3 regions of the Kurthia sp. YJT4 genome follow, and region 3 is predicted to be linked to each of the others. Evidence: riboswitches for the same ligand, from Rfam matches in the RefSeq annotation. Region 3 holds a riboswitch; each other region holds the start of a gene.
What was found. A riboswitch is a leader RNA that binds a small molecule or an ion and turns the genes downstream of it on or off. The one in region 3 is predicted to bind lysine.
Positions count from the first base shown of each region.

Region 1 (3,217 bases), 1.2 Mb from region 3:
ATTTTTCCTTGGCTTGAACTAAGGCATTCAACTTTTTTAAATACTCGTTTTCCATACGTAGACGGTCGATTTCTGCTTGTAGTGCTTCTGGTGAGCCTTCTACTGGTGCTTGTTTTGGTTGTTTATTTGTTTCTTTTTTCATGGATGGACGCCCCTTTTTCTTTGATTGAAGGGCATCAAATCCTTTGGTTTCGAATATTTTTCTCCATTGAAGAATCGTGGATGGTGCGGCTATACCGAAGATAGCCGCTGTTTCAAGTAAGGACGTACCTTGTTCAATCATGAAGTTTAGTACGTCTAGTTTAAACTGTGCTGTATAGTTTGTATACGATTTTGTAAACGCTTCTACACCGTTATACTTATATTGTTTCGTCCAATTAAGAATGGCCTTATGATCTGTCCCGATCGATTTAGCAATTTCACGTGAACTTTCTTTGCCTTCTAAGTAGCGTAAAGCCGCTTGTAATTTTTCCGCTGCCGTATATTTAGCCATAAAAAACTGCACCTCCAATTGTTAGATGTGTCTAACAATTGGGGTGCAGTTCAAATTCGCAAGGGACTTTTTGTTTTATCCATTTAATTTTCTATTGCCACTGCTGCTTTTGATAATTCAAACTGTTCATGTAAGGCATTCGCCGCTTTAAACATCTCTTCTTGTGGTACAACGACGGATACTTTGATTTCAGATGTGCTGACCATCTTCACCGGAATTCCTAATCTAAACAAGCAATCAAACATCGTCGCTGCAACACCTGGATTGGATGCCATACCTGAACCGACAATCGATACTTTTGCAAGTTCTAGTTCATGATCAATATAATCATAACCTAATGTATTTTTATATTCTTTTAACACATTTAATGTTTCTTCTAATTGTTCTTTTTTCACTGAAAATGATACCGTTGGTGATGCGTTTGGAATGATGGATTGTACAATGATATCCACATTGATATGGTGCTTCGCTAATGTTGTGAAGATGTTCGCTAATGACCCCATATATGCTTCGCTAAAATAAACTGTTAAACGAACGATTTCTCCTTCGAATGCTACTCCTCGTACAACTAAATCTTTTTCCATTTGAACTTCCTCCTTTAAAACGGTTCCTTCTACTTGTTCATAACTTGAACGAACAGACATGGGCATTTGATAATTTTTCGCTAATTCAACAGAGCGTGGATGTAAAACACCTGCTCCTAAATGTGCTAATTCGAGCATTTCATCATAACTTAATTCTGCTAATTTACGTGCATTTGGCACAAAGCGTGGATCACTTGTATAAACCCCATCAACATCGGTATAAATATCACAGCGTTCTGCTTGAATCGCAGCTGCAATCGCGACAGCTGTTGTATCTGAGCCACCTCGACCAAGTGTCGTAATATTACCTTCATGATCAATCCCTTGAAAACCTGCTACAACGGCTACTTTCCCTTCATTTAAACAGGTCGTGATTTTCTCACAATCAATCTGTTCAATGCGTGCATTACTCGCAACATCATCGGTCATCATACCTGCCTGCCAACCTGTAAAAGACTGCGCAGGTACATCTAATTGGTGAAGCGCCATCGTCAGTAAAGCTGTTGTAACTTGTTCACCTGTAGATAGTAGTACATCCATCTCACGTTTTGATGGATGTGTCGATACTTGGTTCGCCATCTCGACTAAATGATCTGTCGTTTTTCCCATCGCTGAAACGACAACAACCACTTTATTCCCCACTTCCACTTCTTGTAAAACTCTTTTCGCTACATTTTGAATACGTTCCGGTGTTGCCACCGATGTGCCACCAAATTTCATAACATAAGTTCCCATACGTTCTCCCCCTACATATTGTAATGTGGGTTCTCTCAATAAAAAAAGCAGCCAAACATCGAAATGTTGGGCTGCTTATGCATGTCTATTCAAAAATGAACATTCATGTGAGATAGCCCTCCAGAGTGTACACTCTGACAATTCTGCATTTATTCAATACAGAACCAGCAATGAAGTCGTAGTTCCTTCATCACTTCGGCAGTTTCCCCTTTCACCTTCTTTCACTGAGTTACTACACTCTCAAAAAGGCTACTCTTGACACCTGCTCCTCTATCATCACTTTTTCAGTGATTTTTAATTAACGTTACTTTATCACAATATTTGGCAAAAGACAATTATTTTTTCAGAAAATGCGCAATTACGGCACTAGCCAGATTTTTCGGTAATCCAGCAGCAATTAATTCTTCTTCTGTTGCCTCTTTAATTTTTTTCATCGAACCAAAGTGTTTTAACATTTGCTGTTTCCGCTTTGGCCCAACACCTGGAATGTCATCAAGTTGCGAAGTGAGTGCATTCTTCTCACGTAATTGACGGTGAAAATTAATCGCAAATCGATGCACTTCATCTTGAATACGTTGCAGCAAATAGAACCCTTCACTCGTTCTTTTCAGTGGAATAACTTGTGGCGGATTACCATAAAGTAACTGGGCTGTCTTATGCTTATCATCTTTTGCAAGACCTGCAATCGGAATATCAAGACCTAGTTCATCTTCAAGTACTTCACGCGCGACTTCCATCTGTCCTTTCCCACCATCTGTTACAAGTAGATCTGGAAGTGGTAGTCCTTCTTTTACAACACGTTGATAACGTCTTCTTAATACTTCACGCATCGCACCGTAATCATCATGCGCAGAAGCTGTTTGAATTTTAAATTTACGATAGTCTTTTTTACGCGGGCGACCATCTTCAAATACGACCATCGCAGATACCGTATCCGAACCGAAAATATGTGAGTTATCAAATGCTTCAATGCGAAGTGGTGTTTGAATATTCATCGCATCACCTAATTCTTCACATGCACCAATTGTTCGCTCTTCTTGGCGCTGTAGCATATTAAATTTCTCATCAATTTTCACATGCGCATTTTGTGTTGCTAAATCGAGCATTTCTTTTTTATAGCCGCGATGTGGCGCATGTACTTTAATGTCTAAAGCCTGTTGCAACATCTCTGCGTCCACTTCTTTTGGCACAATTATTTCAGATGGTTTTAAATGATTCGCTTCTTCATAAAAACGCGCAATAAAAGTTGTAAATTCGTCTAGCGGTTCACCATATGAAGGGAATAATGATACATCGCGCTCAATCAACTTCCCTTGACGAATAAAGAATACTTGAACACACATCCATCCTTTATCCACTGCAAAACCAAAAATATCACGATTCGTAAAGTCCGTCGTCTTCGTAA
Region 1 covers NZ_CP126689.1:2,057,433-2,060,649, forward strand. The annotation lists one part of gene QN089_RS10215 (IS3 family transposase) at 1-40, opposite strand, end outside; one part of gene QN089_RS10215 (IS3 family transposase) at 40-493, opposite strand; gene QN089_RS10220 (aspartate kinase) at 577-1,812, opposite strand; lysine riboswitch at 1,918-2,093, opposite strand; gene uvrC (excinuclease ABC subunit UvrC) at 2,148-3,217, opposite strand, start outside.
Region 1: another riboswitch for lysine. It lies ahead of QN089_RS10220 (aspartate kinase); the one in region 3 lies ahead of QN089_RS00795 (amino acid permease).

Region 2 (3,217 bases), 250 kb from region 3:
AAGGAAGTTAGTCATGCGACAATTAGAAATAGAATTACGTGAACTTTTAATTGGTGCACCACCGATTAAAATTATGACAGAAGAAGAGATGGAAGAATTCGGAGAGATTGTAGATGCACATCGCGAAATCTCTTATGGACAAGTTGAAGTGTCAGATGAAGGGAAAATTACATCATTAATTATTGATTTAGAAGCCATTTTAGAAAATAATGATGTATCTTTAGATGAATATGAAGAACTATCAGCTGAAGATTTAAAAGAGATTGCTCAAGATTTTGTAGATGAATATGGTCAAAAGAATTTACAGTTAACTTCTTTTTCTGAGTGGGGCGATCAAACTTTTTTATTAACTTTTGAGGCAATGGATGTGCAGTATCAAATCCCACTACCTGATTCAGGTGCAACAATTGAGATGAATAAACAAGGTTTTGTATTATCCGCAACATTCAATCAATCTTATTATCAATTAACACATCCGAAACTTACAGTCGATGCAGATGTGGCATTGATGATTTATAAAAATAGAATGTTAGTTGAATTAGCTGCTTTCCAACAAGAAGATGAAATTCGATTAATGTACTATCCTAAAAATTTAAATGAAGTAGTTGGCGCAAATGGAGATATTATTTCATTAAATCAATTTTTAGAGAACGGTCCTGTTGAATTAGAAAAAGTTCCACCTGTTATGGAAATGTATGATGAAACAATTTTGTTAGGTATTACACCGGATATGAATAAAGTTGAAGAAGAAAATACAGTTACATATGAACAATCTGACCAACATTATGTTAAATTCGATATGTCTGATGAACATCAATTGATTATTGATTCTACTCTGCCATTCAAAGAAGGGGACGAATACACACTAGATGAACTTCGTAAACGTGCAATTGCCTTTTTAGAATCCAAAGTAGGAAATGTGTCTGAACATTATTTATTAGAAGATGCATTCGTTGAAGAAGATTTAGAAGATGATGAAGATGATGAGTTAACAGAAGAGGAAATTGAGATGTTAAAAGCTCTATCAGCAGAAGATGGTGAGGATGAAGAGGAAGATGACGAAGATGATTCTTATGCTTTCGAACCATTTGTGACTTTTACATTCCACCGTTACATTAATGGCATTCCACTAAGTGAATATACAGCAAATATTGATATGGGTATTTATTCAGGTCGTGTAACAGATGCAGTGATTCCAATGTTAAAAGAAGAGCATATTGAGAATATGTCAATGGAACCAACAATTACATTAGAAGAAGCAAATGAAATTTATAAAGACTCCATTAAGATGGAATTAGCACGTGTTCCATATGAAGATGAAGAATTTACAAAATATGAATTATGCTATGTTGTAAAAGAAAAAGAAGTGGGACAACGCATTGAGAGAATTGATGCAGAGAATGGAAATATTTTTTATTATGATCAATTAGACGATATTGAATACGAAGAATAAATACATAAATTTTTATTTTTAAATAAAAAATTTATATTTTTCTTTTTTTCAGTATATTGACATAAAATAGTCTATAAAGTAGACTATTGTTAATTATAACAAACGAATATGACCTCACATTGATACAATTGTGAGGTAGAGGCGCGATATTTATTAGTAAGTAGCGGAGTACGAGAATACAAAGATGCTACTTAGAAGGAGATGTCGCCGAAGTGTATGGTGGGTTCTCAACATCATATGCTGGGTCTGCAATTAATAGTTGCAGGACTGTCTTACTTTTTTTACCCGAATAAAGTAAGTTGAGCTATCTCAATTGGGCAATGATGAGGATTTTTAGAAGGACTATACCAAAAGGTCTGGAGAAGTATCTCATCCACCTTTTGTTATAGTCCTTTTCGTTTTCACAATGGGAACATATTTAAAGGAGAGGTACAAATGAAAAAATCATGGGGAATATTTACAGCACTATTACTTGTGCTTGTAGTTGCACTAGCAGGATGCGGCTCAGGAGATTCGGAAAAATCGGAATCTTCAGGCGGTAAAGAAAAAGAAAAATTTACAGTCGGTATGGAAGCAGGCTATGCACCATTCAACTGGACACAAAAAGATGACGCGAACGGCGCTGTAAAAATCGAAGGCAATGCAGAATATGCAGGCGGTTATGATGTACAAATTGCTAAAAAAATCGCAGATAGCTTAGATCGTGAATTAGTGATTGTAAAAACAGAGTGGGATGGTTTAATTCCAGCACTTATTTCAGGAAAAATTGATGCAGTAATTGCAGGGATGTCACCAACAGAGGAACGTAAAAAAACAATTGATTTCTCAGACATTTACTACACTTCAAATCTTGTAATGGTCGTGAAAAAAGGCGGTAAATACGACAATGCTACATCAATTCAAGATTTCAAAGGTGCCAAAGTAACAGGTCAGTTAAATACGTCACACTATACAGTAATTGATCAAATTGATGGTGTACAAAAACAACCAGCTTCAGATAATTTCTCAGCAATGCGTGTAGCACTCGAATCAGGAAAAATTGATGCATATGTGTCAGAACGTCCAGAAGGTTTATCTGCTTCAGCAGCAAACGACAAATTTAAAATGATTGAGTTCAAAGACGGTTCAGGTTTCAAAGCTGATAAAGCAGAATTTTCAATCGCAGTTGGTGTGAAAAAAGGTAGTGAGTTAGCAGAGCAAGTGAATAAAGCATTAGCAGGTATTTCAGAAGAAGAGCGTCAAAAGATTATGGAAACAGAGATTAAAAACCAACCAGCAGCAAAATAGAACGTACGTGGCTACCGACTGTCTTGTTTAGTCGGTAGTTTGTGTTTTTATAGGGGGAGAACGAAATGAGTCTAGAATGGCTATTTGAAATTGCTAAAGATAATTGGCAAATGTTTTTACGTGGCGCAGGAATGACGATGTTTATTGCCACCGTCAGTACCATTCTGGGGGCAGTCATCGGATTATTAATTGGGGTAATTGATACGATTCCAAAAACAAAATCAGCATTTAAAATGACCGTGTTAAAAATTATTCGTGTCATCTTACGAATCTATGTAGAATTCTTCCGTGGCACACCGATGATGGTACAAGCGATGGTTGTATTCTACGGATTCCCATTGATTATGCAGTCAATTAAAGAATCAATCGGAACTGATTTTGGTGTGACAGGTGATATGAATCGTACAGTTGCGGCAGTATTAGTTGTCTCGCTGAATACAGGGGCTTACATGGCAGAAATTGTACGTGGTGGTATTG
Region 2 covers NZ_CP126689.1:3,024,663-3,027,879, reverse strand. The annotation lists gene QN089_RS15180 (hypothetical protein) at 14-1,453, shown strand; lysine riboswitch at 1,582-1,768, shown strand; gene QN089_RS15175 (transporter substrate-binding domain-containing protein) at 1,889-2,740, shown strand; gene QN089_RS15170 (amino acid ABC transporter permease) at 2,806-3,217, shown strand, end outside.
Region 2: another riboswitch for lysine. It lies ahead of QN089_RS15175 (transporter substrate-binding domain-containing protein); the one in region 3 lies ahead of QN089_RS00795 (amino acid permease).

Region 3 (3,217 bases):
AACGAAGTGAGAAGAACATCATACACATACTAAATGAAGCACCGCCTGCAGCACCTAATAGAATCATCCAGATAACAGAATAATCTGTCCAGCCCATAATTAATCCAGCAAATCCAACGATGTAAAAGACTGCAAACATCGCAACAACAGGACGCTGGTCTTTTAGACGGCCCGCTAAAATCGGTGTAATGAATGTCATTGGAATTTGAGATACTTGCATAATGGAGAACATTAATCCAGCTTGAGCAGCTGTCATACCTTGTTCTTTAAACATCTCTGGGACCCATGCTGCAGTTGTATAGAAAATCATCGATTGGAAACCCATCGAAATCATAATGACCCATGCGAGCGGATAGCGCCACATTTGTTTCTTTTCTTTTTGAGCAGTAGTCGGTGCAATTTCTTCTTTAGAGATATTTCGTGTTTGCGGAAGCCAGATGAAAACAGCGGCAATCGCTAAAATAATCCACACACCTAAAGAACCTTGCCAACCGAATGACAATGTTGATAATGGATAACTTACACCAGCTGCAATACTGGCTGATGAGTTCATTGAGACTGTATAGATTGCTGTAAGTAAACCTACTTGGAATGGAAATTTAAGTTTGATTAGACTAGGTAATAGTACATTGCCAAATGCAATTCCGATTCCGATTAAGGTAGTACCGATAAATAATAACGATGTCACGCCACTTGAACGAAGTGCCATACCCACGACTAAGATAATCATAGATAAGAATAGAGAGCGTTCAACCGTAATTCTACGCGATATTTTCGGTACGATTGGTGACACGATAGCAAATGCAAGTAGAGGAATGGTTGTAATAAAGCCAGCTACTACATTTGAAATATGTAATGAGTTTCGAATATCCTCGATTACGGGACCAACAGATGTTAGGGGGGAACGAAGAGTTAATGCAATGAAGACGATTCCAAGTACAAGAAGCCACGTTGTCGAAGTCCATTTAAGTTTTTTTGAAGCAACATTTTCTGTAGGCGACATAACTTTCCTCCTATATGTAATATTTGATTTATCGTAACATTATGCCCCTACCTATTCAATAACAAATTCGTTTCACGAAAGTCTTAATTGTATAATAGTTGAGAGTTTTTATGTCTTGAATTCGTCTGTAGAATATATTAAGATAATAGTAGAAATAATATAAATATTGCAATGCCTCATCCGTTCGATGAGGTAGAGGTCGCAAAAAATAAAAGTAATATAGTCGAGATGTAAAAGCATTGGTGACATTATATGAAAGGATTTTTTGCCGAAGTGGTGGATTGCTTTTACAATCAACTGCTGGGGCTGTCGCTTAATAGGTGCAGAACTGTCACATCTGTGAGGGTGTGTTGAGCTATCTTTTTCAAGGTTGATGAGTGTCATTGTGTGATTACAACCATCCAAGATTGCTTGAGATGGTATTTTTATTTTCCAGGAAATAATCACTTACGAACACCTCAACTAACATATTCCCTGCAATAAAAGGAAAGAGGAAATGAAATGAGTCGTACAAAAGTAAGTCAAGAAGCGCCTACAACTCTAAAAAGAGGACTAAAAAGTCGTCATATTATGATGATTTCACTCGGCGGTACGATTGGGACAGGTTTACTACTTGCAAGTGGTAACTCAATCGCACAGGCTGGACCAGGTGGAGCGCTATTAGCATATGGTTTAATCGGTATTATGGTATTTTTCTTAATGACAAGTTTAGGAGAGATGGCAGCGTATATGCCTGTTTCAGGTTCATTCAGTACGTATGCAACGAAGTTTATCGATCCAGCACTTGGATTTGCATTAGGATGGAACTATTGGTATAACTGGGCAATTACAATTGCAGCTGAAATTGCAGCTGTTTCAATTGTTATGAAATATTGGTTCCCTGATACAGCTTCATGGATTTGGAGTGTATCATTCTTAGCTATTATTTTCTTATTAAACTACTTATCGGTGAAGAGTTTTGGTGAAAGTGAATATTGGTTCGCATTCATTAAAGTAGCTACAATTATCATCTTCCTAATCGTTAGTATTTTAATGATTTTTGGTATTTTAGGAGGTAAAGCACCTGTAGGTTTTACGAACTTCTTTGCAGGTGATGGTCCATTCCACGGTGGATTCTTTGCGACACTCGGTATTTTCTTAGCAGCAGGATTCTCATTCCAAGGAACAGAGTTAATCGGTATTACAGCTGGTGAAACAAAAGATCCTGGTAAATCGATTCCAAAAGCAGTGAAGCAAATCTTTTGGCGTATTTTATTATTCTATATCTTAGCCATTTTAGCGATTGGCTTATTAATTCCTTATACAGATAGTCGTCTAATCAATGATGGAGAGACGGTTACGACAAGTCCGTTTACGCTTGTATTCGAAAATGCAGGTATTGCTTTTGCAGCTTCGATTATGAATGCAGTTGTTTTAACAGCGATTTTATCTGCTGGTAACTCTGGTTTATATGCTTCATCACGTATGCTTTGGGATTTAGCGATGGAAGGTAAAGCACCAAAAATCTTTAAAAAGTTAAATCGTCGCGGTGTACCGTTTGCAGCTTTAATCGCAACGGTCATTGTCGCAAGTTTATCATTCTTAACATCTATTTTCGGTGAACAAGTATATATTTGGTTATTAAGTGCTTCGGGTATGTGTGGTTTTATCGCATGGTTAGGTATTGCAGCCAGTCACTATCGTTTCCGAAAAGCACTGATTGCGCAAGGGAAGAACTTAGATGAAGTATTACCATATAAATCGAGATTTTTCCCATTTGGTCCATTATTCGCATTCATCCTATGTGCATTAGTTGTCTTCGGACAAAGTTATTTTGCATTTGAAGATGGGCAGTTTAGTTGGTATGAACTACTTGTTTCTTATATTGGTTTACCAATTTTCTTCTTACTATGGTTCGGTTATAAAATCAAAAACAAAACGAAAATGGTTAAATTAACAGAGGCAGATGTGGAACCGACTAAAAATCTTTATACAGAAGAATAGCAAAAAGCACTCGGGATTTCCGAGTGCTTTTTTATGTAGAAATAATGGATTTTGAATTATTTCCTAAAAAGAAAATCATGAATGATAGAGAAAATTACGCAAAAAATATAAACAACATCAAAACGTTATTTATATTTATTTATTTCCTTTTTTATCCATTTTTACGTCTAATCACGAACGAAAAATTAAATAACTAATATAAATGTTCATAATAAGGCTCTATTTCCTTAT
Region 3 covers NZ_CP126689.1:150,549-153,765, forward strand. The annotation lists gene QN089_RS00790 (CynX/NimT family MFS transporter) at 1-1,003, opposite strand, end outside; lysine riboswitch at 1,189-1,369, shown strand; gene QN089_RS00795 (amino acid permease) at 1,505-2,986, shown strand.